Regions from separate parts of the Streptomyces sp. NPDC059009 genome, predicted to be linked through region 1. Evidence: riboswitches for the same ligand, from Rfam matches in the RefSeq annotation. Region 1 holds a riboswitch; each other region holds the start of a gene.
The links. A riboswitch is a leader RNA that binds a small molecule or an ion and turns the genes downstream of it on or off. The one in region 1 is predicted to bind cyclic di-AMP.
Positions count from the first base shown of each region.

Region 2: another riboswitch for cyclic di-AMP. It lies ahead of ACFWYM_RS43065 (NlpC/P60 family protein); the one in region 1 lies ahead of ACFWYM_RS22955 (transglycosylase family protein).
Region 3: another riboswitch for cyclic di-AMP. It lies ahead of ACFWYM_RS01850 (M23 family metallopeptidase); the one in region 1 lies ahead of ACFWYM_RS22955 (transglycosylase family protein).
Region 4: another riboswitch for cyclic di-AMP. It lies ahead of ACFWYM_RS37570 (C40 family peptidase); the one in region 1 lies ahead of ACFWYM_RS22955 (transglycosylase family protein).

Region 1 is NZ_JBHYJB010000023.1:46,402-53,292, reverse strand. It holds gene eno (phosphopyruvate hydratase) at 1-989, opposite strand, end outside; gene ACFWYM_RS22955 (transglycosylase family protein) at 1,337-2,071, opposite strand; cyclic di-AMP (ydaO/yuaA leader) riboswitch at 2,077-2,269, opposite strand; gene ACFWYM_RS22950 (transglycosylase family protein) at 2,463-3,539, opposite strand; gene ACFWYM_RS22945 (cytochrome P450) at 3,685-4,956, opposite strand; gene ACFWYM_RS22940 (tetratricopeptide repeat protein) at 5,019-6,891, opposite strand, start outside.
Region 2 is NZ_JBHYJB010000072.1:223-7,113, forward strand. It holds gene ACFWYM_RS43065 (NlpC/P60 family protein) at 1-1,031, opposite strand, end outside; cyclic di-AMP (ydaO/yuaA leader) riboswitch at 1,039-1,195, opposite strand; gene pcrA (DNA helicase PcrA) at 1,450-3,984, shown strand; gene ACFWYM_RS43075 (M23 family metallopeptidase) at 4,018-5,604, opposite strand; gene ACFWYM_RS43080 (lipase family alpha/beta hydrolase) at 5,780-6,640, opposite strand.
Region 3 is NZ_JBHYJB010000002.1:9,909-16,799, reverse strand. It holds gene ACFWYM_RS01880 (alginate lyase family protein) at 1-355, shown strand, start outside; tRNA gene ACFWYM_RS01875 (tRNA-Met) at 402-475, shown strand; gene ACFWYM_RS01870 (hypothetical protein) at 729-1,058, shown strand; gene ACFWYM_RS01865 (PLP-dependent cysteine synthase family protein) at 1,127-2,377, shown strand; gene ACFWYM_RS01860 (MFS transporter) at 2,374-3,615, shown strand; gene ACFWYM_RS01855 (PP2C family protein-serine/threonine phosphatase) at 4,067-5,176, shown strand; cyclic di-AMP (ydaO/yuaA leader) riboswitch at 5,398-5,545, shown strand; gene ACFWYM_RS01850 (M23 family metallopeptidase) at 5,557-6,642, shown strand; gene ACFWYM_RS01845 (aldo/keto reductase) at 6,851-6,891, shown strand, end outside.
Region 4 is NZ_JBHYJB010000050.1:3,732-10,622, forward strand. It holds gene ACFWYM_RS37535 (8-amino-7-oxononanoate synthase) at 1-942, shown strand, start outside; gene ACFWYM_RS37540 (DUF397 domain-containing protein) at 994-1,218, opposite strand; gene ACFWYM_RS37545 (helix-turn-helix domain-containing protein) at 1,228-2,088, opposite strand; gene ACFWYM_RS37550 (ATP-binding protein) at 2,382-2,816, shown strand; gene ACFWYM_RS37555 (LysR family transcriptional regulator) at 2,863-3,768, opposite strand; gene ACFWYM_RS37560 (LysE family translocator) at 3,870-4,505, shown strand; gene ACFWYM_RS37565 (DUF6328 family protein) at 4,444-5,016, opposite strand; gene ACFWYM_RS37570 (C40 family peptidase) at 5,097-5,567, opposite strand; cyclic di-AMP (ydaO/yuaA leader) riboswitch at 5,571-5,738, opposite strand; gene ACFWYM_RS37575 (hypothetical protein) at 6,121-6,426, opposite strand; gene ACFWYM_RS37580 (ATP-dependent Clp protease proteolytic subunit) at 6,434-6,891, opposite strand, start outside.

The sequences.
Region 1 (6,891 bases):
GAGTTCTCCTCGATGCCGCGGGCCAGGCGCTCCGGGTTGGTGACGAACAGGTCGTCGCCGACCAGCTGGACCTTCTCGCCCAGCTTCTCGGTGATGACGTTCCAGCCGGCCCAGTCGTCCTCGAACAGCGGGTCCTCGATGGAGACGAGCGGGTACGCGGAGACGAGCTCCTCGTAGTACTCGGTCATCTCGGCGGCCGAGCGGGACTTGCCCTCGAACTCGTACTTGCCGTCCTTGTAGAACTCGGACGCGGCGACGTCGAGCGCCAGGGCGATCTGCTCGCCGGGGACGTAGCCGGCCTGCTTGATGGCCTCGAGGATGAGGTCGAGCGCGGCGCGGTTGGAGTCCAGGTTCGGGGCGAAGCCGCCCTCGTCGCCGAGGCCGGTGGACAGACCCTTGTCCTTCAGGACCTTCTTGAGGGTGTGGTAGACCTCGGTGCCCCAGCGCAGGGCCTCGGAGAAGGACTCCGCGCCGATCGGGGCGATCATGAACTCCTGGATGTCGACGTTCGAGTCGGCGTGCGACCCGCCGTTCAGGATGTTCATCATCGGGACGGGCAGCAGGTGCGCGTTCGGGCCACCGAGGTAGCGGAACAGCGGCAGGTCGGACGCCTCGGAGGCGGCGTGCGCGACGGCGAGCGAGACGCCGAGGATGGCGTTGGCGCCGAGCGAGCCCTTGTTGTCGGTGGCGTCCAGGTCGAACATGGCCTGGTCGATCAGGCGCTGCTCGGTGGCGTCGTAGCCGACGAGCTCCGGGCCGATCTGCTCGATGACGGCGAGGACGGCCTTCTCGACACCCTTGCCCTGGTAGCGGTTGGGGTCACCGTCACGGAGCTCGATGGCCTCGAAGGCACCGGTGGAGGCGCCGGACGGGACAGCAGCACGACCCGTGCTGCCGTCGTCGAGGCCGACCTCGACCTCGACCGTGGGGTTGCCTCGGGAGTCCAGGATTTCCCGGGCTACGACGACGTCGATGGACGGCACGAGCATCTCCTTCTGGGATGTGACGCGAGTACGCGCGGTACGCGGGGTCGCTTTGGCCCTGCGTCTCCTGAGCCTAACGGGCTCCGGAGCTTCGGCCAGCCGACCGCCCGCCTCCTGGGACGAACAGGGGCCCAAATACCTTGGAATCAGGGCGTAAGCCCATCTTCTCTACTCGCTAGTAGCGAACAAGGGGGCCGGGCCGGGGGTCGGACGGGTGCCCGGACATGCCCCCGCCCCGGTGCGTACGGGGGATACGCGCACCGGGGCGGGGAGCCCGTGGGGACGGGGGTGCCCTGCGGCAGGTCAGGGCGGGAGGGCCGCCTCAGCTCACTGAGGTGCGGCTCGCCTCAGCCTCAGCTGAGGTGCAGCTGCTGGCCCGGGTAGATGAAGTCGGCGTCGTCGATGATGTCGCCGTTGAGCTTGTAGACCTTCTGCCAGCCGCCCTTGACGTGGTGCGACTCGGCGATCTTGGAGAGCGTGTCGCCCTTCTTGACCTTGTACTCGCCGTCGCCCTTCTTGACCGTCTTGCCGGTCGGGGTCTCGACGGTCTTCTTCGAGTCGGACTTCGGGGCGGTCTGCTGCGGCTGGGCCTGCGGCTTCTGCTGCTGCTGCGGGGCCTGCTCGGTGCGCTCGGCCTGCGGCTGCGGCTTCGGCTTCGGCTTCGGGGCCTGCTGCTGCGGCTGCTGCTGCTCGGTGGAGCCGCCACCGCTGTACGAGGCGTTGGAGAGGCCGACGCCACAGCTCGGCCAGGCACCCTTGCCCTGGCCCGCGAGGACCTTCTCGCCGATCTCGATCTGCTGGGCCTTGGACGCCTTGTCGGCGGTGGGCGCGTACTTGGTGCCGCCGTAGGCGGACCAGGTCGACGGCGAGAACTGCAGGCCGCCCTGGTAGCCGTTGCCGGTGTTGATGGACCAGTTGCCGCCGGACTCGCACTGGGCGACGGCGTCCCACTCGGAGCCGGTGGCGGCGGAGGCGGAGCCGGCCGCCATCAGCGGGGCGGCGGCGGCGACGCCGGTGACACCGGCGAGCGTGACGACGCGGGTGGCCTTGGACGGACGACGGTGCTTGCCCTTGCTGGAACGCAGCATGAGTTAGATCCCCTCACCGACGCCTGCGAGGTGAGCTGTCGGGTTCGGGCCAGTGAGTGCCCGGCCGCGCTTCCTTGAGCGCGACTTAACCCCTAGCCGTTCCCAACCCCGTCCGGCGGCTCATGTGTTGAGCCACCGTCCGGGTGGGCCCGGCGCAAACCTTGGGTCCCCCGCTCCTGCCTACGGCGCTTGACGCGACGACTGTTCCCGTCCGGCGGTTGGCAGGATTCGGCGTACCGACCGGCGGGGCCCGCAGTGGCGAGCGGTGATGACCGTAGGCACGCGATCCCCGGAATTTCAAAGACGATCAGGGCTTCTGAGACCCATCTCTCACTCGCGCCAAACCGGACATTTACGAATAAGGAGGCCGGGTGCCTACCGTCAACTTCCCTTACTTTTCGCCCAGATCGAGGCGCTGACCGGGAAGGATGAGGTCCGGGTCGGCTCCGACGGCCTTCTTGTTGCCGTCGTAGAGGGCGGGCCATCCGCCGTGCACGTCAAGGTCGTCGGCGATCGCCGAGAGGCTGTCCCCAGGGCGGACCGTGTAGGTGCCGTCGGCCGCGTCCTTGTCGCGCGACTGCCCGCGGGAGGCGTGGCGCCCCGAGCGGTCCTTGGCGCCGTCGTGGGCCCCCTCGTCGGCGTGCCCGCCGCGGTGGCGGCCGCCGCTGGAGGGCGTGGAGTCGGACGGGGCGGGCGCGGGGCCGGCCTCGTCGTCGCCGGGGGAAGTGGGCCCGTCCTGGCCGGACTTGTCCGGGTCCTCGCTGCCCTCGCCGCCCTCGCTCCCGGAGGGCTTGGACGGGGACGGCTCGGCCCCGTCGTCCGCGGGCTCGGAGGCACCGTCGGAGGGCTCGGCGGAACCCTCGGAGGGCTTCGAGGCGTCGTCGGACGGCTTGGACGTCTCGTCCGTGTTGCCCGGCTCGTCGTGATTCTTGTCTCCGGCGGAGTCACCACCGCCGGGCGTGTCGCCACCGTCGCTGCCGCTGTCACTGCCGCCGGGGGTCTCCGACGAGGGGTCGGACGGGGCGTCAGACGGGTCCGAGGAGTCGGTGGGCACCGGAGTGGGAGCGCCCGGGTCGACGTCCGGGGCGGTGCCGTCCTGAGTGAGTCCGGCCACCGCGGAGCAGCTCGGCCAGGCGTCGGGGCCCTGGTCCTTCAGCACCTTCTCGCCGACGGCGATCTGCTGGGAGCGGCTGGCCTGGTCGGCGCTCGGCGCGTAGTCGAGACCGCCGTAGTTCTCCCAGACCTCCTGCGAGAACTGCAGCCCGCCGTAATAGCCGTTGCCCTCGTTGGCGCTCCAGGAGGCACCGCTCTCGCACTCCGCGAGCCGGTCCCAGGTCGCGGCGTCCGCGGCGCTCGCACTGGTGGCGCCGAGCAGCGGGATGGCGATGGCAGATCCGGCGACCCCCGCCGCGACGACGAGAGCAGGGGCCTGACGGGGGCGACGGTGACGACCGTTCCCGGAGAGCATGCGCGTGCCTTTCCGTGGCTGCCGCGGCGGAGGACGCCACGGTCGCGGGTGGTGCCGCGATGACTGGTGAACGTAGCGGGACTCGAACGCTTGTCACAAGTCGATGCAGCGGAGATCACGTGAAAGTCACAGCCCTGACGGAACGTCAGCTTCCGTCGCTTCCGGCCGAGTTCTCCGGGGGCGTGAACTCCACCGGCAGCGTGCGCAGTCCGCGCATGATGAGCCCGCCGCGCCAGCGCAAATCGGCAGGTTCCGCCGCGAGCCGCAGGTCGGGCAGGCGCGTGAGGAGGGTGGCGAGCGCCCGCTGCCCCTCCAGCCGGGCGAGGGGCGCGCCGAGGCAGTAGTGGATGCCGTGCCCGTACCCCAGGTGCTGGTTGTCGGCGCGCGCGAGGTCGAGGGTGTCGGGCCCCTCGAAGCGCTCCGGGTCCCGGTCGGCGGCGGCGAGCACGACGAGGACGGGGTCGCCGACGGCGATGTCCTGGCCGCCGATGGTGAGCGGCTCGGTGGCGAACCGCCAGGTCGCCAGCTCCACCGGGCCGTCGTAGCGCAGGAGTTCCTCGATGCCGGTCTCCAGGAGGCCGACATCGCCTTCCCTCAGGGCGAGTTGGAGCCGCTCGCGCTGTTCTGGGTGCGTCAGCAGAGCGTACGTGCCGTTGCCGATGAGGTTGATGGTCGTCTCGAAACCGGCAAACAGGAGGATGAAGGCCATCGCCGCGGCCTCGTTCTCCGTGAGGTGCTCGCCGTGGTCGGAGGCCCGGATGAGGCCGGAGATCAGGTCGTCGCCCGGCTCGTCGCGCTTGCGGTGGATGAGCTCGACGAGGTAGTTCCGGATCTTCTTCACGGAGCGGGCGACGCCGCCGCGCGGGCCCTTGCCGTGGCGGATCATCATGCCCGCCCAGTCCCGCAGGTCGTCCTGGTCCTCGCGCGGGACACCGAGCAGGTCGCAGATCGCGTAGATGGGGAGCGGGAAGGCGAAGTCGTGGATGAGGTCGGCCTCGCCCTCCGCCGCGAACCGGTCGATGAGCTGGTCGGTCAACTCCTGCACGCGCGGCGCGAATTCGGCCACGCGGCGCGGGGTGAACGCCTTCGAGACGAGGCGGCGCAGCCGGGTGTGGTCCGGTGGGTCGATGTTGAGCAGGTGCGTCATCAGCTCGGCCTTGCGCTCCCCCGGGATGCCGGTCTTGCCCTTGGCGTGCGAGGGCTCGGCGTGGTGGTCCGGGTTCTTGGAGAGCCGCTGGTCGGCGAGGGCCTGCCGGGCGTCCGCGTACCGGGTGACCAGCCATGCCTCGACGCCGCTGGGGAGGGTCGCCTTGTGTACGGGGGTGTGGGTGCGGAGCCAGGCGTAGGCGGGGTAGGGGTTGGTGGCGAATTCCCAGGTGAAGAGTTCCGGCGTGGGGCCCGGTGTGGCGTTCGGCACGGTGGGGGTCTCGGGCGTCGCGGGGGTCGCGGGGGTCTCAGGCGTCGGGGTAGAGCTGTCGGTCACTTCTTGACGGTATCCGGAGCGGGGGGCGGCTCGAACGCGCCGGTTTCCTTGCCTGCCTGGTAGTGGCCGCGGATGGCGGCCCGCTTGAGCCATGCCTTACGGATCTTGGGGTCCTTCGCGAGGCGGCTGATCCGGTAGGCGGCTTCGGGGTCACCGCCTGCGTCTCCCTTCTTGTAGAGGGCGTGTGCGGCCTTCATGTCGCCTCGGCCCTCCTTCAGGACGCCGAGAGCGGTTGCCGCCTGCGCGTGACCGGCGTCGGCAGCGCGAGTGAAGAGCTGCTCGACCTCGGCGGGGTCGTGGCCCGGCGTGGTGGAGAGGAGCACGCCGAGGCTGTGGGCGGCGATGGTGTCCCGTGCCTCGGCCGCGTGGCGGTACCAGGCTTCGGCCTCGTCGGAACGGCCCTGGTCCCGGAGGAGTCCGGCGATGCGCAGGGCGGCGTCGGCGCTGCCGCCCTGCCAGGCCCTGAGATAGTGCCGCATCGCCTCGGCTTCCCGGCCCGGCGTACCGGCCATGAGATCGCCGACGGCCACCGCTTGGACAGGCCGGCCCACGACGGCTTTCGTGAGGCGCCCTTCGGCCAGGGCGAGGGCGAGGTGGCGGCGGGTGAGCTCGCCGATGGCCCAGACGGCACCGTTCGCGGCGGCACGCTCCAGGTAGGGGAGGGCCTCGTCCGTCCTGCCCTGGTCCAAGAGTCGATCGGCAAGCCTGGCGACCGCGCCCGCATGGCCTCCGTCCGCGGCCGCGCGCAGCCACTCATCGCTCTCATCTCCGGAGGTGAACTCCATGCTCAGTGCGTACGCGTCGTCCACGTCACCGGCCGCCGCGCGAGAACGCAGCACTGGGACCAGTCCATCGATGACCGCACGCTCCTCCGGGGAGTCAGGCTTGGTCGCGTCGTACACCTCCCACTGCAGGTCGTCCGTGACCGGCCTCCCCACCCTCAACTCCCCCGCCACCAGCGCCCCGTGCGCCCGCCACGTCCCCGGCTCCTCCCCCGGCAGCAGAAACCCGGCGTACCCGCACCGCTCCGTCGCCGCCCACTCCGTCGTCTCGCCCGGCGCCCCGAGGGCCACCAGCAGTTTCAGCGGCACCGCCGCCGCGTACCCGCACCGCGCCACGTCCAGCGCCGCCCGTACGACCGCGACGCCCGCCGGGTCGGCGTCCCGGGCGCTGAGGCGCTGCCACTCCTCGTGCAGGAGGTGGCCGAGGGCCAGGTGGGCCGGTGGGCCCGCGTTCTCGGACCACAGGTACGCCTCGTACGAGCGTGGGTCCTCGGTGTGCTCGGCCAGGCGGGCGAGCTCCGCCTCGGTCCACCGCCCCGGCAGTTCGACGGTCCGCGCATGCGCGATGGCGCGGTCGCCGGGACGGGAGCCGGTCCTGCGCTCGTAGTAGGTGTCGGGGTCCATCGTGGCGAGGATGCGCACGCCGAGCACCTTGAACCGCTCCAACAGACTTGGTTCCAGGCCCCGTTCACCGAGGTGTCCCTCGATGTCGTCGAGCCACAGGACGTACTGCCCCGGGTTCTCCTTGACCGGACCGAGCAGTGCCCGGAGGTCGGCGCCGCGCTCGGGGGCGTAGACCTGGTGGCCGTCCAGGGCGCGCAGGGCGTTCCAGGCCGTGTACGACGTGCCGGAGCAGGGCTTGCCGAGGAGCAGGACGAGGCCGCCGCCGTCGAGGGCGGCGGCGAGCTCGGGGTCGATGTCACGGGCGGCGTAGGGCGGGATGTCCGGGAGGCCGGGGACCCGGCGGGTGGGGCGGACGCCGATCTCGGCGGGGCCGAGCTCCTGGGCGGGGCGCCAGTCGGGGGTGCGGGCGCCGCTGCCCCGGGAGTCGTAGATGTGCTGGGCGCCGATGACCGAGCCGTGGAAG
Region 2 (6,891 bases), on a different contig from region 1:
TTCACCGTCGTGCCGACCTTCACCTGGTCCCAGGTGGTGCGCGGCAGGGAGATCCCGGCGGACTTCCACGCGGCCTGCGTGAGCCCGGAGCAGTCGAAGGAGTCGGGCCCGGTGGCGCCCCACACGTACGGCTTGCCCATCTGCGCCTCGGCGAAGTCGATCACCTTGGCGGCCTTGGTGGCGTAGCTGCCGTCCGTGCTGCCCGAACCGGAGCCGGAGCCGGAATCCGAGCCGGACCCGGACCCGGAGTCGGAGCCGTCGTTCTGCTCCTGCTCCTTCTCCTTCTGCTTCGCGGCCTCCTCGGCCTTGCGCTTGCGCGCCTCCTCGGCCTGCTGCTTGCGGGCCAGCTCGGCGGCCTTGCGCTTGGCGGCCTCTTCCTTCTTCTTCTCGATCGCCGCGAGCCGCGCCTTCTCCTCGGCGGTCAGCTTCGACAGGAGCTCACGGGCCTCGCGGAGCTTGCCCTGGACGTCCTGCTTGCTCGTCCTCAGGTCGTCCCGTGACCGGCTCAGGCTCTTGAGGCTCTGCGCCGCCTTCGTGCGCTGCTTCGTCGCGGACGCCTGCTGCGACTGGAAGGTGTCGACGGCCCTCTTCTGGCGCGCGGTGAGGCGGTCCGAGAGGTGGTTCTGGTCGAAGTAGCCCTGCGGGTCGTTGGCCAGCATCGCCGTGGCGGTCTCGGAGACGGCCCCGGTCCGGTACTGGGCGGCCGCGAACGAACCGAGCTCCTGGCGGGCGTCGTTGAGCTTGTCGGTGCGCTTGGCCACGTCGTCCAGGAGGCCGTCGACCTTCTTGCGCTGCTTCTCGGTCTTCTCCTTGGCCGAGTTGTACTTCTGCGTGGCCACGCCCGCCTGGTGGTACAGGGCGTCGACCTTCTTCTGGACCTCTTCGAGGCTCGGCTTCTGCGGGGCGGAGGGCGCTGCGTTCGCGCTCTGCGACAGGAGGGCCACGGAGGTGAGGGCCGCCGTCGTGATGCCGATGGCGGGGGCGGTACGTATTCCGGCAATGCGGGTCCGCGGCTTGCGGTGCGACGCCAAGGGAGGCGACTCCTTCCGTAGACCGCCTACCGGGTTAGCTGTCGGGTTCGGGCGGGTGGTTCGGAAGGCTGCCCTACAGTCCCGTACTTCGTACGGGACCGATTCACCCCAAGGTCTTGGTGGGTCCCCGGCTCCGAGGGGGTCGGACTCGGCGGAGGCCGCGCGTTCCCGGCGGGGTTCGCCGGTGGGATCACGTGCGGCCCGCGGAGCACGCTAGCCAACTCGTGTGCTCCGTGTGAAGGTTGATGTTCGATATGCCCGATACATTTTCGTGACTTTACGAAGGCCAAGACGCGGCCTTGACGGCCGGTGGCGCAGCGTGACCGGTCGCGTGCACCGGGTGGTGCGGGGGTGCTGTGGGGCGGGTGGCCGGAACCCGGGGCGGGTTGTCAGTGGGTCCGCCTAGACTCGGGAGGCGATGAGCAGCCTCTTTGATGACAGCTTCCTGGCGGACCTCAAGCCCTCGCAGGCCCATGAGGAAGAGCCCCCGCCGCCGCCCGAGGACAGCGCTCCGGAGCCCATTCCGGACGACCTGTTCGGCGGGAAGTTCGACGCGCCCCCGCCGCCCCGGGACGCGCACTACCGCGACGGCGCCCCCCGCCCGGTCCTCGACCCGGCGGCGCTCCTCGACGGGCTGAACGAGAACCAGCGCGCGGCCGTCGTGCACGCCGGCTCCCCCCTGCTCATCGTCGCGGGCGCCGGCTCCGGCAAGACCCGCGTCCTGACCCACCGCATCGCGTACCTCCTCGCGGAGCGCGGCGTGCACCCGGGCCAGATCCTGGCGATCACGTTCACGAACAAGGCCGCGGGCGAGATGAAGGAGCGCGTCGAGCAGCTCGTCGGGCCGCGGGCGAACGCGATGTGGGTGTCGACGTTCCACAGTGCCTGCGTCCGCATCCTGCGCCGCGAGTACAAGAAGCTGGGCTTCACGTCCTCGTTCTCGATCTATGACGCGGCGGACTCCAAGCGCCTGATGGCCCTGGTCTGCCGCGACCTGGACCTGGACCCGAAGAAGTTCCCGCCCAAGTCCTTCAGCGCCAAGATCTCGAACTTGAAGAACGAGCTGATCGACGAGGAGGACTTCGCCGCCCAGGCCGCCGACGGCTTCGAGAAGACCCTCGCCGAGGCGTACGCGATGTACCAGTCGCGCCTGCGCGAGGCCAATGCCCTCGACTTCGACGACCTGATCATGACGACGGTCAACCTGCTCCGCGCCTTCCCGGACGTGGCCGAGCACTACCGCCGCCGCTTCCGCCACGTGATGGTCGACGAGTACCAGGACACGAACCACGCGCAGTACGCGCTGGTGCGCGAGCTGGTGGGCCCCTCCGGAGAGGGCCAGGACCCGGGCGAGCTCTGCGTCGTGGGTGACGCGGACCAGTCCATCTACGCCTTCCGCGGCGCCACCATCCGCAACATCCTCCAGTTCGAGGAGGACTACCCGGACGCGACGACGATCCTCCTGGAGCAGAACTACCGCTCCACGCAGACGATCCTGAGCGCGGCCAACGCGGTCATCGAGCGCAACGAGAGCCGCCGCCCCAAGAATCTCTGGACCAACGCGGGCGCGGGCGCGCGCATCACCGGCTACGTAGCGGACACCGAGCACGACGAGGCGCAGTTCGTCGCCGACGAGATCGACCGCCTCACGGACGCGGGCGACGCCAAGGCGGGCGACGTCGCGATCTTCTACCGGACGAACGCGCAGTCCCGTGTCTTCGAAGAGATCTTCATCCGCGTCGGCCTGCCCTACAAGGTCGTCGGCGGCGTCCGCTTCTACGAGCGCAAGGAAGTCCGCGACGTCCTCGCCTACCTGAGGGTCCTCGCCAACCCCGAGGACTCGGTGCCGCTGCGACGCATTCTGAACGTGCCGAAGCGGGGCATCGGCGACCGCGCCGAAGCGATGATCGACGCCCTCGCGCAGCGCGAGAAGATCTCCTTCCCGCAGGCACTCGCGCGCGTGGACGAGGCGTACGGCATGGCGGCCCGCTCCGCCAACGCCGTCAAGCGGTTCAACACGCTCATGGAGGAGCTCCGTACGGTCGTCGAGTCCGGCGCGGGCCCGGCCGTCGTCCTGGAGGCCGTGCTCGAACGGACCGGGTACCTGGCCGAGTTGCAGTCCTCCACGGACCCGCAGGACGAGACCCGCATCGAGAACCTCCAGGAACTCGCCGCCGTGGCCCTGGAGTTCGAGCAGGACAACGGGACGGGCGAGGAGGCGGCGGACACCGCCACGGAGGGCACCACCACGGAGGACGCCGCCACGGAGGACGCCGCCGACGCAGGCACCGCCCCGGCCGGTTCGCTCTCCGACTTCCTGGAGCGCGTCGCCCTCGTCGCCGACTCGGACCAGATCCCGGACGAGGAGGACGACGGCTCGGGCGTCATCACACTCATGACGCTGCACACCGCCAAGGGCCTCGAGTTCCCGGTGGTGTTCCTCACCGGCATGGAGGACGGCGTCTTCCCGCACATGCGCACGTTCGGCAAGACCAAGGAGATCGAGGAGGAGCGGCGCCTCGCGTACGTGGGCATCACGCGCGCGCGGGAGCGGCTCTACCTCACCCGCTCCGCGATGCGCAGCGCCTGGGGCCAGCCCTCGTACAACCCGGCGTCGCGCTTCCTGGAGGAGATCCCCGAGGTCCACGTGGACTGGAAGCGCACGGGCTCGATGGGCGCCCCGGCCTCCTCGGGACCGGCGGCCGGTGTCGCCGCCTCGCTCTCCTCGTCCCGCTCGCGCGCGGGCGGCCCGCAGGGCTTCGCGACGCGCCGGGCCAACGAGAAGCCGGTGGTCTCGCTCGCGGTCGGGGACCGGGTCACGCACGACCAGTTCGGTCTCGGCACGGTCGTCGGAGTGAAGGGCACGGGCGCGAACGCGGAGGCGACGGTGGACTTCGGCGAGCCCAAGCCGAAGCGCCTGCTGCTGCGGTACGCACCGGTGGAGAAGCTGTGACCCGGAGGTGAACGCGCCTGGTGGCGGCCGGAGTTACGTCGGGTCGAGGTCGTGGCTGCGCAGCCACGGCAGCGGGTCGATGGCCGAGCCGCCGCCGGGGCGCACCTCGAAGTGCAGGTGCGGGCCGGTGGAGTTGCCCGAGTTGCCGGAGAAGGCGATGACGTCACCCGCCTTGACCTCGCCGCTCATGACCTTGTGCGTGGAGAGGTGGCAGTACCACGTCTCCGTGCCGTCCTTGGCGGTCACGACCGCCATGTTGCCGTAGGCGCTGTTCCACTTCGTCGACACGACGCCGTCGGTGGCGGCCATCACGGGCGTGCCGTACGAGACGGGGAAGTCGATGCCGGAGTGCACGGACATCCAGTTGACGCCCGCCTGGCCGTAGTACGCGCTCAGGCCGTGCTGCTTAACGGGCAGCGCGAACTTGGGCCGCAGCCGCTCCTTGCGCGCGGCCTCCGCGGCGGCCTTCTTCTCGGCCGCGTCCTTCTTCGCCTTGAGGTCGATGCGCTTCTGGGTGCGGCTCGCACGGTCCGCGAAGTCACCCGCGTCGGCGGAGAGGTTCTCCAGCTGGGTGTCGAGCTTGCTGTTGGCGGCGGCGGGCTTCACGGACGTGGGGTCCGGGGCGGAGGCCGTCGTCTCCTTGCCGTCGTCACCGCCGCCGAGGTTGCTCACGGACGCGGCGGCGATGCCCGCGACCCCCATCACGCACACCGAGGGCACCGCGACGGTGAGCAGGGCGGAACGCTTCGCCGGGGAGCGGCGGCGGGTGCTGCGGGAGCGCGCGGCGGGGCGGGCGCGGCCCGGGAGGTCGGCGGTGCCGTCGGGACCGTCGGGCTCGTACGCCTCGTCCGGGGTGAACTCGTGCTCCGCCGCAGGCGGTTGATCGTACGAGGCGGGGGACCCGTAGGGGTCTTCGTACGGCATGTCGTGGGCCGACTCGTGGTGCCCCGTCGCGTGCGGGGCCGCCTCGTGGTGAGCAGCTTCGTGGTGAGCCGCTTCGTGGTGCGGCATCGCGTGGTGGCCGTCCGAGTTCCACGCGGTCGCGTCGTAGGCGCCCGTGTCGAAGGTGCCCGCCGCGAAGGTCTGCGTCTCCCACTGCTGGGTCTGGTCCAGGGGGGCCGCCGGGGCCGCCTGGTTCGCCTCGTGCCACGCGCTCGCGTCCCACTGCCCGGTGGCCTCGGGCCCCGCCTGCGCCGGGATGTCGGCGAGCTGCTGGTACCCGACGGTGGCCCAGATGCCGGTGGTGTCGTAGCTGCCGGTGTCGTAGCCGCCGGTGTCGTACGAGGCGTGGTGCTGCGCGGCGTACGGGTCGTAGTTGAGCGTGGTGTGCGTGCTCGTGGTGGTGGCCCACTGGCCGGTGTCGTACTGCCCCGTGTCGTACTGCCCGGTGGGCAGGTCGCCGAAGAGAGGGTCCGTCGCGAAGCTGCCGGTGTCGGTAGCAGTCGTGAAGGTGTCGGTGGCGTAGCCGCCCGAGGTGGTGAACGAGCCGGTGGCGTAGACGTCGTACGGGGCGTGGCCGCCGTGCTGGGTGCTCTGCTGGTCGTAGGCGCCGTAAGAGCCGTAGTCGACGTCGGGTGCCGAGGACGGGGGAGTGGTCCCCGACGGGTGACGGTCGTTCACCAACTTCTCTTTCGCCTCGACAGCAGGGGGCAGAGCAGTGCGGTGACTGTACCCGGCGGTATGCGGGCGCGACAATCTTCGGCAGGTTTCATGCGCTCAGGAAACGGGCATTCGGCCGCCTTTCGGCGGTCAGTGGGCAGACCTTTGGCGCTGCGTTCGAGGTCAGTTCGAACTTTCAGGCCACTGTCATACCCCCGACGGCGGAGGTCGCGGCCGTGGTAGCGGGCTCCGCGAGGTCGAGCGCCTGCCGGATCCCCGCCGCGACCGCGGGGTGCACGGGCAGGGCGAGATGCCCGATCCCGGTCACCCTTACGTTCTGCACGCGCAAATCCGGGTGGTCGACGCAGGCCGTCTCGATCGGGTCCATCCAGGCGTCGAGGTCGCTCCAGAAGCTCACGAAGTGCGTACGGCAGCCGGGCGCGGGGGCGCGCAGCTCCTTGATCACCGGGGATTCGGGGCGCATCTGGCGGACGATCGGGTGCGCGTCGGCGAGCGGCACGACGCGGGTGCCCGCGTGCGGTGTGCCGAGGGTGACCAGGGTGCGCACGCGGGCGTCGCCGCCCTGGAGTTGGACGTAGTGGCGGGCGATGAGGCCGCCGAGGCTGTGGCCCACGATGTCCACCTCGTGGTGGCCGGTGCGCCGGCAGATCTCCTCCACATGGCGGCCAAGCAGCTCGGCCGCGGTGCGGATGTCGCAGGTGAGGGGCGAGTAGTTGAGGGACTCCACGTGCTGCCTGCCGTGCTGGGTGAGGAAGCGGCGGAGCAGGACGAAGACGGAGCGGTTGTCGATGAAGCCGTGCAGCAGCAGGACCGGGGGCCTGTCCTCGCCGGGCAGCCGCGGGGTGTCGTCGCCGCTCGCGGGCGGGAGCTGGGGGCGGCGCTCCTGGGCCATGCCGGAGGGATAGAGAAGGATGTGCCCGGCGAGGATCGCCAGCTCGAGTGCCGTCGCCTTCAGGAAGGCGAGGGAGAGCCCCGCCATTCTGACGGGGAGCAGGTGGCTGAGCTGACGAAAGGGCAAGACCCTGGTGACCGTCATGGTCGACCTCCCGACCGGCATGCGGGAAGACGACTCTGTCCCCCGTGTGCCCCTCAGGGAAAGCCGTGGCCAAGGATGCGCTTTCGGTGACGAAAGCGATGCACCGCACCACCATGCCGTGCGGCTGACGGCGTGGTGGCGCGGCGACCTCGTTGCGGCTCTCCTCGCGCCGTCCCGGCGGCCCCTGGGCCGCCTGTCATGGGAGTGGCGCGCGGCGAATATGTCCCAACGTGTGATTTCCCCCTCGGTCT
Region 3 (6,891 bases), on a different contig from region 1:
GGAGACCTGCCGCAACTTCAAGCACGCCAGCTACTCCCTCGCCGCCGCCTCACACATGGCCGAGACCGCCCACCACCAGGGCGTCGACCTGTGGGACGAGGCCAAGGACCGGCTGCGGGCCGCGTTCGAGTTCCACTCCACGTACCAGCTGGGCGCCGAGGCCCCGAAGTGGCTGTGCGGGGGCAAGGTGCAGCGCGACATGGGGCCCGACACGGAGGTGGGGCTCAACCATCTGCGCGGGCGCCTGAAGCTGGACATGCCGCAGACCGAGAAGTACACGGAACAGCGGCGGCCCGAGGGCACCGACGATCTCTTCGTGGCCTGGGAGACGCTCACGCACGCGGACAACGCCTAAGTGGTTCGACGCACCCCTCCGGATGGCGTAGTGTTGTGTTCACCGACGCGGGGTGGAGCAGCTCGGTAGCTCGCTGGGCTCATAACCCAGAGGTCGCAGGTTCAAATCCTGTCCCCGCTACTGAAGGCCAAGGGCCGGAAGCGTTCAGCGCTTCCGGCCCTTGGTGTTTTCCGGCCCTTGGTGTTTTCCGGCCCTTGGTGTTTTCCGGGTTCTGCGGCTTCGGTGTTCTGCGGGCTTCGGTGGTTTTCAGTCTCCTTTTGGCCGACTCCGGCGTCCTTACGGGCTGTTGATCTCCCTACGTAGTTTCATGGTCACCATGAGTCGTGGGTGGTGTCACGGGCGCCGGGGAGCGCTGAGGCGGGGTTCCGCTCTCGTGCTGCTCCTCGCCTGGTGCACGCTGCTCGTCGGCGTCTGCCACAGCCACGGGGGACAGGGGCAGGACGCGGTCCGGGTGCCGGGCGTCGCCGCCGCCCCGCACGGCGCGCAGCACGACTGTCCGGCGCCGGGCCACGGCGAGCACGCCGACCCCGTGGAGTACGCCGCGGGACCTTCCCTCGACCGGCAGCTGCCCGAGAGCGGCGGCGCCCAGGTCAACGGCCAGGCGGTGCCCGAGAGTCGGCGCCTGACGTGTGCGCCGGTGCGGGCCGGGCCGCGGGCCGCCGGACAGCAGCTCCTCATCGCCCTCGGAGTGGACCGGAACTGAGCGGGACCGAGCGGGCCTTGCCCGTCCCGTCCCCGTTCCGTATCCGCGTACCCGAAGGACAGACGCAGATGATCAGCAAGCTTCAGCCCGCGGCGGCCGCCGTGGGGAACACACCCGTGCTCTGGATCGACGAACCCGCCCCCGCCGACGACCGCGACCGCGGCGGCCGGGGCTTCTGGGCCAAGCTGGAGGGCTTCAACTTCGGCGGCATCAAGGACCGCGCCGCCCTCCACATGGTCGAACGGGCCCGGGCCCGCGGCCAGTTGCGGCCCGGCGCGCCCATCGTCGAGTCGACGTCCGGCACCCTCGGGCTCGGGCTCGCGCTCGCCGGGGTGCACTACGGGCACCCGGTGCACGTCGTCACCGACCCCGGCCTCGAACCCATCGTGGAGCGCATGCTGCTCGCGCACGGCGCCCAGGTGCACGTGGTGCGCGAGCCGAGCCGGGAGGGCGGCTGGCAGCAGGCCCGGGTCGACCGGGTCGCCGAGCTGATGGCCGCCCCGTCGATGGAGGGCGCGGCCTGGTGCCCGAATCAGTACCACAACCCCGACAACCCGGCCGCGTACGGCGAGCTGGCCGCCGAACTCGCCGGGCAGCTCGGCCAGTTCGACGTGCTGGTGTGCGCGGTGGGGACCGGCGGGCACTCGGCGGGGATCGCGCGGGCGCTGCGCGGGACCGCGATGCCGGGGCTCGAACTGGTGGGGGTGGACAGCGTCGCCTCGACCATCTTCGGACTCGCCGCCGGGCCGCGTCTGATGCGGGGGCTCGGCTCCTCCATCCACCCGGGCAACGTCGACCACGGAGCCTTCGACGAGGTGCACTGGGTCGGCCCGGCGGAGGCGGTGCGGTGCGCGCGGCGGCTCGCGGAACGGCAGTTCGCCACGGGCGGGTGGAGCGTGGGGGCGGTGGCGCTCGTCGCGGGGTGGCTGGCCCGGACGCGGCCGCGCGGCACCCGTATCGCGGCGGTCTTCCCGGACGGGCCGCAGCGCTACTTCGACACCGTCTTCAGCGATGAATTCTGCGTGCGGGAAGGGCTGTTGGGGAGTGGGGCGGTGCCGGACGCACCGGAGGAGGTGGCCGGTCCCGGGGAGTGGGTGACGGGGTGGTCGCGGTGGCGGACGGGGCGGACGGGGTGGACGGGGCGGAGGGCTGCCGGTCCGGCGGTCGGTGTCGTGGGTGGGGCTGATGCGTCTGTGAGCGATGCGTCTGTGCGCGATGCGTCCGCGGCGGCTGTGACCGCCGACGGCGGGTCGGCTGCTGGTGCCGGTGCCGTGGGCGCGGTCGACTCCGCCGCCACCCGCTCGGGTGGTGCGCGGTGACGGCTGTCTGGCGGCGGGCGCGGGCCTTCGAGCCCGCCGTGCAGCTGCTGTTCGTCAACCAGTTCACGATCAACCTCGGCTTCTACATGCTGATGCCGTACCTCGCCGCCCACCTCTCGGGCCAACTCGGGCTCGCCGCCTGGGCGGTGGGGCTCGTGCTCGGGGTGCGGAACCTCTCGCAGCAGGGGATGTTCCTGGTCGGCGGGGCGCTCGCCGACCGGCTCGGGTTCAAGCCGATGATCGTCGCCGGGTGTGCGCTGCGCACGGTCGGCTTCGGGGCGCTCGCGTTCGCGGACACGCTGCCCGTGCTGATCGCCGCGTCGGTGGCGACCGGGCTCGCGGGGGCGCTGTTCAATCCGGCGGTACGGGCGTACGTGGCCGCCGAGGCCGGGTCGCAGGAGCGCCGGGTGGAGGCGTTCGCGCTGTTCAACGTCTTCTACCAGACGGGGATCCTGCTCGGTCCGCTCGTCGGGCTCGCCCTCACCGGGGTCGACTTCCGGCTCACCTGCGCGGTGTCGGCGGTCCTCTTCGCGGTGCTCTCGGTGGTGCAGGTGCTGCGGCTGCCGGTGCGCGGCCGGGACGTCGGAGGGGAGAAGGGGGAGGGGCGCGGGCAGTGGGGTGTCGTGCTCGGCAACCGGTCCTTCTGGCTCTTCGCGCTCGCCATGACCGGCTCGTACGTCCTGTCCTTCCAGGTCTATCTCGCCCTGCCGCTCTCCGTGGAGCGGCTCCTCGGCGACACCGCCGGGGCCACCGTCGCGACCAGCGCGCTCTTCGTGGTCTCCGGACTCGTCGCGCTCGTAGGGCAGTTGAGGATCACCGACTGGTGCAAGCGGACCTGGACCAGGGAGCAGTGCCTCGTCGCGGGGCTCGGCCTGATGGGCGCCGCCTTCGTGCCGCCCGCGCTCGGCGGGAGCGGGTACGTCGGGGTCGCGGGGCTGCTGCTGTGTGCGGCGGGGCTCGCCGCGGCGACCGCGGTGCTCTACCCGTTCGAGATGGACACCATCGTCTCGCTCGCCGGGGACCGGTGGGTGGCCACCCACTACGGCCTCTACAACACGGTGTGCGGGGTCGGCATCACGCTGGGGAACCTCGGCATGGGCGCGCTCCTGGACGCGGGGCGTGAGCTGCCCGCCGTGCCGTGGTTGACCTTGGCCGGGGTCGGTGGTGTGTGCGCCGTGGCGCTGCGGGGGCTCGCCCGGTCGGGGCGGCTGGCTCCGGTGGTGACCACGGTGGCGTAGCCGGGGGCCTGATGCGGAGGAGGGCCTGACGGGGGGAAGGCCCTGACGGGGGCAAGGCCCGGACGGGGGCAAGGCCCGGACGGGGGCAAGGCCCGGACGGGGGTGGGGCGCCGCGTGGTCGCGGCCATGGGCGCCCCACCCTCCGTAAGCCCAGGAATGCCCCACCCCCGTAACTCGGCCCGTAACTCGGCCCCGTAACCCGGTCGGACCACATCAGGTCGCCCCCCGCCCCCGCTGCGGGAAGCCTTGGACGAGGCGCGGACATGGGCAGGCCATCGGGCGTGGCCGCGGACCTGGCAGGAGACGAGCGGTGGGGCAGCGAGGAGGCGGCAGCGGCGCAGGCAGGGGAGGCGGACGTGGCGGCAGGGGTGGCAGAGGTGGCAGGGGCGGCGCGTGTGACGGTGGGCGGGGGACCGGGGACGACGGGTCCCTCACCCAGGTCCAGGCATTCGTGCGGGCCCTGCCCCTCTGCTTTCTGGCCTTCGGCGTCGTCTTCGACATCTCGACGCCGCCCCGCTTCACCGCCGCCCCGCTCTTCGCGGCCGCACCGCTGATCGCCGCCCCCTTCTACTCGCTGCTCGGCACCGCCCTCATCTGCACGGGATCCCTCGCCGCCGTCGTCTCCCTGCACTTCAAGACCCACACCACCACCGACGTCGAGGCCGTCACCGAGCTGCTCACCGTGGCGACCGTCGCGGTGCTCGCCCTCGTCATCAACCGTGTCGTCCGCCGCAGCGACGCCCAGCTCGCCTCCGCCCGCTCCATCGCGGAGGCCACCCAGCGCGCCGTCCTGCCGCTGCCGGACGCCCGGATCGGCGGGCTCGACATCGCCGCCCGCTACGAGGCCGCGCAGGCCGACGCCTTCATCGGCGGCGATCTGTACGCGGTGCAGGACACCCCGCAGGGCGTGCGGCTCATCGTGGGGGACGTGCGCGGCAAGGGGATGGGTGCGGTGGCCGCCGTCGCCGTCGTCATCGGGGCCTTCCGGGAGGCCGCCGAGCAGGAGAGCACCCTGGAGGCGGTGGCGCAGCGCCTGGAGCGGGCCCTCGCCCGGGAGGGCACGCGGCGCGACGGGCTCGACGCCTTCGAGGGGTTCACCACCGCCGTGCTCGCGGAGATCCCGCGCGGCCAGGACGTCGTACGGGTCATCAACCGGGGGCACCCGGAGCCGCTGGTGCTCCGGGGCGACGGGCGGATGTGTGTGCTCTCGCCGACGGAGCCCGCGCTGCCGCTCGGCATGGGCGAGTTGGGGAGCTGGCCGGACCGGGCGGACGAGACGGAGTTCGCGCCCGACTCGACGCTGCTGCTCTACACGGACGGCCTGTCGGAGGCGCGGGACGCGAACGGGGAGTTCTACGACCCGGCGGCCCGGCTCGGCGGCCGGATCTTCGCCGGCCCCGAGGGCCCGCACACGCTCCTCGCGACGCTCGCCGAGGAGGTGCGGGAGCACACGGGGGGCGGGGCGACGGACGACATGGCGCTGCTCGCGGTGCGCAGGCCGACGGCTGAGGAGGGCCCCGCCACGGCCGGCGGAGGGGACTCTGTCACGCCCCGTGACTGAACGGCGCCCCTCCGCTCAACAGCTGACAGAACGTCAGTGGAATGTGAAGGTCCGGTGGGCAAAATCCTGCGGTCAACTCGCCCTGGTCCGGACCCCGGTGTCCCAATAAGTACGGGCCAAAGGCGTTAATGATCAGTGGGAACAGCTTGGAATCACGCAGGGGTGTCTATTAACGTTCGATAACGCAGCGCGGTCGTCCCAGCCGGCACACGAGTCGGCTCCGTGCGCACACGCCTAATCCCGCAAGGGAGCCGGGGAACCACCAACTTGGGGTGAATCGGGCATCTGTGCCTCCGTGCCAGATGTTCGTAGGAGACCTTCCTGCTCCGAACCCGTCAGCTAACCCGGTAGGCGAGAAGGAAGGAAAGGAGTGCGCCCCAGTGGCGTCCAACCGGCCTGCCCCCCAAGCCGTGTACGTGCCGAATGACGACGACTTCGGCGGGTACGACGAGGAATCCTGGGAGGAGTGGAATCCGACCGAGGATTCCGTCCGCCCCGTCCGCGGCAGGCACCGTGTGCACAAGAAGGGCGGCGGGTTCGCCCGCAGCTCCACGGTCCTCGGCGTCGGCGTCATAGCCGCTGTCGGCGCGGGCGGCATCGCCACCGCGCAGGACGGCAAGTCGCCGGTCGCGATATCGATGCCCGACATACCGGGCGTGGACGCCGTCAAGGACTCGCTGCCGGAGGCCAAGTCCCTTCCGGGCGTGGGCTCTTTGATATCCGACTCGGACTCGTCCGAGCCCTCCGGCCCCGCGGCCGCCCCGCTCACCGGCGCCGGTGTCACCTCCCAGGACGCCGAGCAGGGCACCACCGACGCGGGCGAGGCCCTGCGCGCCCGCATCATGCAGCAGGCCGAGAACCAGCAGGACCAGGTCGACGACAAGGCCCAGGCGGCGGCCGAGGCGGCCGCCGTGAAGAAGGCCAACGAAGAGGCCAAGGCCACGCAGGACGCCGCCGAGGCGAAGGTCGCCGCCGCGAAGAAGAAGGCGGCCGAAGAGGCCAGGCGCAAGGCCGAGGAGGCCAAGCGCAAGGCGGAGGCCGAGCGCCTCGCCAAGCTCGCGAAGAGCTACACGCTCCCCGTCGCCTCGTACACCGTCACCGGCACCTTCGGGCAGCCCGGCTCCATGTGGTCCTCCGGCTACCACACGGGCCTCGACTTCGCCGCCCCCACGGGCACCCCGATCAAGGCCATCCACTCCGGCACCATCAAGGAAGCGGGCTGGGCCGGGGCGTACGGCTACCGCACGGTCCTGGAGCTGGACGACGGCACCGAGCTGTGGTTCTGCCACCAGTCCTCGCTCAACGTCAGCGCCGGGCAGAAGGTCCGCACCGGTGACGTCATCGGCCGCGTCGGCGCCACCGGCAACGTGACCGGGCCGCACCTGCACCTGGAGGTCCACCCGGGCGGCCAGTCCACCGGTGTCGACCCCGCCGCCTGGCTCCGCGACAAGGGCCTCACTCCCTGACGCCGCAGCGGTATGCGCTGAGCGGTAAGCGCTGAGCGGTAGGCAGTGGGCGGCGAGCGGTCATCCGTGCGCGGTACGCACTCCTGATCCCCGGCGGTCCTGGCGGCAACCCCCCGACGTCAGGGCTGCCGGTCCGGCATGCCCGCGAACGGCCGGGAAGAGTGTACGGAGCATGGAATTCCCTGATCCGTAAGGGCGTTGACGGAGTATGACTTCTCTTCGCACGCTCGGCTCTTCCGGCCTCGAGGT
Region 4 (6,891 bases), on a different contig from region 1:
GCGACCGGTTCCCGCCTGGTGACGGGCTCGACCGAGCTGCATGCCCAACTGGAGCGGGAACTCGCCGAGTTCTGCGGCTTCGAGTCGGCCCTGGTGCTCTCCTCCGGGTACGCGGCGAACCTCGCTGCCGTCACGGCGCTCGCCCCGCACGGCTCCCTGATCGTGTCGGACGCGGACAACCACGCCTCGCTCATCGACGGCTGCCGGCTCGCCCGGGGCGCCACCCAGGTCGTGCCGCACGCGGACCCGGACGCGGCCCGCAAGGCGCTCGGCACCCACGCGGGCCCGGCCGTCGTCGTCTCCGACTCGGTGTTCTCCGTGGACGGCGACGCGGCACCGCTCGCTCAACTGGCCGCCGCCTGCCGGGAGTTCGGCGCCGGACTGATCGTCGACGACGCGCATGGCCTCGGGGTGCTCGGCGCGGGCGGGCGCGGCGCGGTGCAGGCGGCGGGGCTCGCCGGGGCGGCCGACACGGTCGCCACCGTCACCCTGTCGAAGTCCTTCGGCAGCCAGGGCGGCGCGGTCCTCGGCCCCGCGAAGGTCATCGACCACCTGGTCAACGCGGCCCGCACGTTCATCTTCGACACGGGTCTCGCCCCGGCGGCGGCGGGCGCCGCGCTCGCCGCGCTGCGCCTCCTGCGCCGGGAGCCCGAACGTGCCGCGCGGGCCCGCGCCGTCGCCGCCGAGCTGCATCAACGGCTCACGGCTGAAGGGCTGTCGGCGGTGCGACCGGACGCCGCCGTCGTCTCCGTACGGGCGCCGTCGCCGGAGGCGGCCGTGCGCTGGGCGGCTCAGTGCCGGGCCGAGGGGCTCGCCGTGGGGTGCTTCAGGCCCCCGTCGGTGCCGGACGGGATCTCGCGACTGCGGCTGACCGCCCGCGCCGACCTCGGCGAGACTCAGATCGCCGAGGCCGTACGGGTGATCAGCCGCAGTGCACCCTGAAGTACCTGTTCAACAGGTACCTGTCCCACAAGTATCTGATCAACCACCCCCCTACCCAAGGGAGTTGACGAACTCCTCCCAGCCGGCGGAGGTGAACAGCAGGGCGGGCCCCGCCGTGTCCTTCGAGTCGCGCACGGCGACCTGGCCCGTCAGCGCACCGGTGGTGAGCTGGGTGGTCTCGACACAGTTGTTCATGCCATTGCTGTGGCTGCTGCGCCGCCACAGCGCACCCCGGAGCGCCGTGCTGGAACGTACGTGCCGAGGCAGTGCGGTCATGGTGCCTCCTTACGCGCCGTCGCCTATCCCGGCGATGAAATCCGTTGATTCCTCGGGCGAAAGTGCTTGAGCGGTCACCGAGTTGAAGGCATCGGTGTATGCCTGGAGGTCTTCTTTCCGCTCGAGATAGAGGCTACTCGTCAAATGGTCGAGAACAACCACATCCAGATCAGCAATGTTCGGAAATGAGAAAATAACGAAAGGCCCGATGAGCCCACCGTGCTCTCCGGCGGCGAACGGAAGGACCTGAATCCGTACATGCGGCATTTCGGCCGCTTCCAGTAACCGCCTCAACTGCCCGTTCCGCACCCGCTCCCCGCCCACCGTGCGGCGCAGCACCGCCTCGTCCAGAACCACGCTCAGGCGCAGCGGCGCCGGCGCGCTCAGCACGTCCTGGCGCGCCATGCGCACCTCCACCAGCGCATCCACCTGCGCGTCCGGCAGCCCGTCGAGCGCCGCACGGGTCACCGCGCGGGCGTAGTCCTCGGTCTGCAGCAGGCCCGGCACCACCGAGGTCTCCAGCGTCCGCACCCAACTGGCCTGTGACTCAAGGCTGATGAAGTCCCGGTACGCGGGTGGCAGCAGCCCCCGGTAGGCGTGCCACCAGTGGTGGCGCCCGCCCTCGTCACCGGTGCCCGCGAGCGCCACGAGCAGCTCGCGCAGGTTCGGGTCCTTCACCTCGTACGCCTCGAGGAGCAGGCGCATGTCGTCCGGCTTCACGCCGCTGCGCCCGGTCTCGATGCGGCTCACCTTCGACTGGTGCCAGCCGACGCGGGTGGCGGCCTCGCCGCTGGTGAGCCCCGCTTCCTGGCGCAGTGCGCGCAGCTCGGCACCGAGCTTGCGGCGGCGCACCGCGGGTCCGTACTGCATGGCCGTCTCCTTCCGGCTCCATCCGGCTCATCATGGCTCCATTTCGGCCCGGACCGGCGGTACGGTCGAGTGTTCCCGGCGACCGTGGGGGAAGCGCCAGTCTGGTGCCCAAATACGGTCGGCCGTAGCAGAGTTCACCGCTTTGAGCGACAGATATATGCACATCTCGGTGGATCGCCACGCGTGAACGGCACGAGAGTGGCAGGCTGGCCGAAGCACCAGTCCGGGGCCGTCCTCGAAGCCATCCGTCATGCGTCGGCGTCCGGGCCCGGTTTGAAAGGGACAGCGACGCCATGGCAGACCATCAAGAAGCAACCGTCACTCTGCCGAGCGATCCTGCCTCGGTCTCCGCGGCCCGCAAACATGTCGCAAACGTTCTGACCGACTGGGGACTGCCGAGCGACGGCGAGACCGCGGACACGGTCCGCCTCATCGTCTCCGAACTCGCGACCAACGCCGTGCAGCACACCTTCGGCCAGTCACCCACCTTCACCGTCGACCTCGAGCTCGACCGGGACGAGCGCCTGCGCATCGGCGTCACCGACAGCCACCCCCGCTATCCCAAGCGGCTGCCCGCCGCCGTCCAGCAGGACAACGGCCGCGGCATGGTCATCATCCGCTGGCTCACCGCCGAGTGCGGCGGCAAGCTCACCGTCCAGCCCACCTCCGAGGGTGGCAAGACGGTCTGGATCAGCCTCCCTTGGACCCCGGCCCCGGTCCAGAGCTGAGCGCGCAGTCGACCACCGCCCTCTTCACCGGTCCCTCCACCCCCCTTCAGGGGCGCCCGAACGCACTCCGCAGCAGCGCCCGGAAGGTGTCCGCCGCGGGGCTCGGCTCGTCGGCGCGGTACACCACCGAGATGGTGCGCCGCAGATCGCCCGGCTCGAGGGCCCGCACCCCGACCGGCGCGGGCGCCGTCCGCGCCACCATCTCCGGTACGACGGCGACGCCGAGCCCCGCACTCACCAGGGCGCACACCAGCGCGTAGCCGGGAGTCTCGACGAGGACGGAGGGTGTGGCGCCCGCGCGGGCGAGGGCCGACTCCACCACCGTCCGGTACGGGTGCGAGGGCGCCATGCTGATCAGGGGCTGCCCGGCGAGCTCGGCCAGCGGCAGTCGCGCGGACCCGCTCGACAGCACCTGCCCCGGCGCGGTCACCAGGACCAACTCCTCGACCAGCACGGTCTCTTGGCCCACCGAAGCGGGCAACTGCGGTGGCTCCGCGGGCTGGTAGTAGTGGGTGAGGGCGAGGTCCACCTCGCCCTCCGCCACCGCCGCGATGCCGAGCGGCGGTTCATAGCCCGTGACGGTCAGCTCCACGTCCGGGTGGGCGCGCCGGAACGCGGTCAGGGCGGGCGGCAGCAGATGGATGCCCGCGGTCGTGAACGTGCCGAGCCGGAGCCGCCCGCCGGAGAGCCCCGCCACCTGCGCCAGCTCGTGCCGCGCCCGCTCCATCTCGTCGAGCACCCGCCGGGCCCGCGCGAGAAGGAGCTCGCCCGCACCCGTCAGCCGCGCCCCGCGGTGGTGGCGCACCAACAGGGCGGCGCCCGCCTCCCGCTCGAGCTTGGCGAGCTGCTGGGAGAGCGCGGGCACGGTGTAGCCGAGGCGCTCGGCGGCCCGGGTGATCGAACCGGCCTCGGAGACGGCGACGAGGGCGGCGAGGCGCGTCGGGTCGTACATGGGGAATTTCCTCGGCCGGGCTGAGCCTAAACGACTGCTTAAGTCAGACCCAGGATATTCCACATACCTGCTGAAGGCCCGGTCCAGGCACTCTGGGCCCCATGGACGCACAACTGCTCGCCTTCACCGGCCTCGCCGCCGCGCTCGTCGCCATGCCCGGCGCCGACTTCGCCGTCGTGGTGCGGCACGCCCTCGTCTCCCGCCGCTCCGGCGCCGTCTGCGCGCTCGGCATCGCGGCCGGGCTGCTCGTGCACACGGCGCTCGCGGTCGCGGGGGTCGCGGCGGTCCTCGCGTCCGTACCGGCGCTGTTCCGCGCGCTCCAACTGGTGGGCGGCGCCTATGTGCTGTACCTGGGGGTGCGGGCGCTCGAAGGGTGGGTGCGGACGCGCGGGACGGCGCGGGCACAGGCTCCGGACGCCGTGGCGGTGACGGATGTGCGGGGCGGGCTGCGCGAGGGCTTCCTCACCAACGCCCTGAACCCGAAGGCGTCGCTCACCTTCCTCAGCGTGCTGCCGCAGTTCGTGCCCGACGGCAGCCCGGCGATGCCCCGCACCCTGCTGCTCGCGGCGATCGTGGTGGCGCTCGCCGTGCTGTGGTTCCAGGCGGTGGCCCTCCTGGTGGACCGGCTCGGGGCCTGGCTGCGGCGGCCGCGCACCGCCCGCGCCATCGAGGGCCTCACCGGCACCGCGCTCGTCGCCCTCGGTCTGGCCCTGCTGTGCGAACCGCTCCTCGGCTGAGGCGCACCGATCCCCGGCGGACCGGCCGCGACGAGCGGCCCGCGCGCCGCACCAGCCGCGGCAGCACGCCCCACAGCGCGCCGCACATCAGGAGCGTCCCGGCGCCCGCGCCCACCCCGGCCGCCCGGCCCGCCGTCACGTCGACGACGAGCAGCACCGCCCCGCCGAGGGCGAGCACGAGCACGCCCATGCCGACCCCGGCGAGCCGGGAGGAGACCCGTACCACCAGCGGCTTGGCACCCTGGCGGAACAGCGCGCGGTGCAGGGCGGCGGGCGCCGTGAAGAGGGCGGCGGCCAGCACCGCGAGCAGCAGCGTGACGACGTACGTGCCGCGCTGCACGGTGTCGAGCGACGGGAAGCGCGGGGTGAACGCGAGCGACAGCAGGAACGCGAAGAGGATCTGGACGCCGGTCTGGGTGACCCTCAACTCCTGGAGCAGCTCGGAGAAATTGCGGTCGGCCCGCTGAAGTGGCGTCTCGTCGCGGGCCGTACAGAGGTGGCGGGCGGGCATGGCACACGAGTAGCCGCGCCCGCCCGCCTCAACCGTCCACGGGGACACGGGCTCCGCGGACGGGGGGGAGAACAGGGAGATCAGCGCACCCTGCCGTACCAGACGCTCTTGGTCCAGATCTTCTGCTTGCGCACCACGTCACCCGTCTTCGGCGAGTGCCAGATCTTGCCGCCGCCGGCGTAGATCCCGACGTGGTAGACGCTCCGGCCCGAGTGGAAGAACACGAGGTCGCCGGGGGCCCGCCGGGACTTCGAGATGTGGCGGGTCTTGTTGTACTGCTGCGCGGCGGTGCGCGGCAGCTTCTTGCCGGCCTTCTTGAACGAGTACAGCGTCAGGCCCGAGCAGTCGAACCGGTTCGGCCCGACCGCCCCATAGCGGTACGGAGAGCCCTTCTTGGAGGCCGCTACCTTGAGCGCTTTCGATGCGTGCGTGGCCGCTTGTGCGTCGCTTGCGAGGCCGGGAGCCACGATGGTCCCGCCCACCGCCGCGAGCGTCAGTGCCGACGCGGCGCCGGCCCTGGTGAGCAACGGAACACGATTCAGCGCAGTCATGCGCAACCCTTCGTCAACCGCCTGTGAAGGATGACCTGTCGGATTCGGGCTGGCGAAGTTGCCCGGCCGCGGTGTGCGGCTTCACCCCAAGGGCCGTCCGGATCAAGCCCGGTGGCCCGTCGTGCCTGGGTCCTCCACTCCTGCCGATGCATTCTTCGTCGACCGGTCATCCGGGCAGCGGCAGGACTCGGCGTCCGCCCGGACCGCCCCGCCGCGGTGGCGGGGGCTTGTCGTCGAAAGGGATCTTGACCCGTCAACCCCGAGAATTCCGAGCCGAATCGGCAGTTTGTGAGGCTCCTCACGACTGACCTGTTCGGGTGGACAGCGGTGAATGGGGGAAATCGGCGCGACGGCGGAGCATCGCTCGACCAGCACCGGAATCACGTATTCCGGTGTGCGCGTACAAACCTTGCGCAACTCTGGACCGCGTCCGGGCCGACGCCCGCCTACGCTGATCAGGGGACCACGTCTGGTCCGTTTCACGCCGCGACCGGACGGCGCGGCGCGGGGCGCGCGGCGCTCAATGGGCCGCGCGCCGACCGTCGACGGGCCCTCAACCCCCGTTCGGTGGCGGCACGGTGACGCGCTGTGACCGCCGTTCGCCGTCCAGCACCCGCAGGGCCTGGGCGAGCGTCGAGGCGTGCACCTCGCTCTCGCCGCGCTGGTGCATCAGGGCCAGCGCGTCCCGCAGTTGGGTCGCCTTGCCGACCAGCGCCTGGGCGGCGCGCAGTCCGCCGTACGTGGTGGTGGAGCGGGCCGGGTTGATGCGGCCGAGGAGGTCCACGGCCTCCAGGTAGCGGTCGATCAACTCGCCCTCGGCGCGCGTCAGCGCGGGCAGCGGCGGCAGTTCGGGCAGCATGCGCGGCTCACCTCGCGCCCGGCGTGGCGCCCTGCGCACCCCGGCGGCCCGGGACGACCCGGTCCACGAGTCCGTACGCGACGGCCTCGTGCGCGTCCAGGATCTTGTCCCGCTCGATGTCGGCGGCGACCCGCTCGGGGCTCTGCCCGGTGTGCCGGACGAGCAGCTCCTCCAAGAGGGCGCGGGTGCGCAGCAGTTCGTCGGCCTGGATCACCAGGTCCGAGGTCTGCCCCTGGATCGGCTCGGTGACCGTGGGCTGGTGGATCAGGACCCGGGAGCCGGGCAGCAGGGACCGCTTGCCCGGCGTGCCCGCGGCCAGCAGGACCGCGGCGGTGCCGGCGGCCTGGCCCAGGCAGACCGTCTCCACGTCGCAGGAGACGTACTGGAGCGTGTCGTAGATCGCGGTCATCGCGCTGAACGAGCCGCCGGGGGAGTTGATGTAGAGCGAGATGTCCCGGTCCGGCG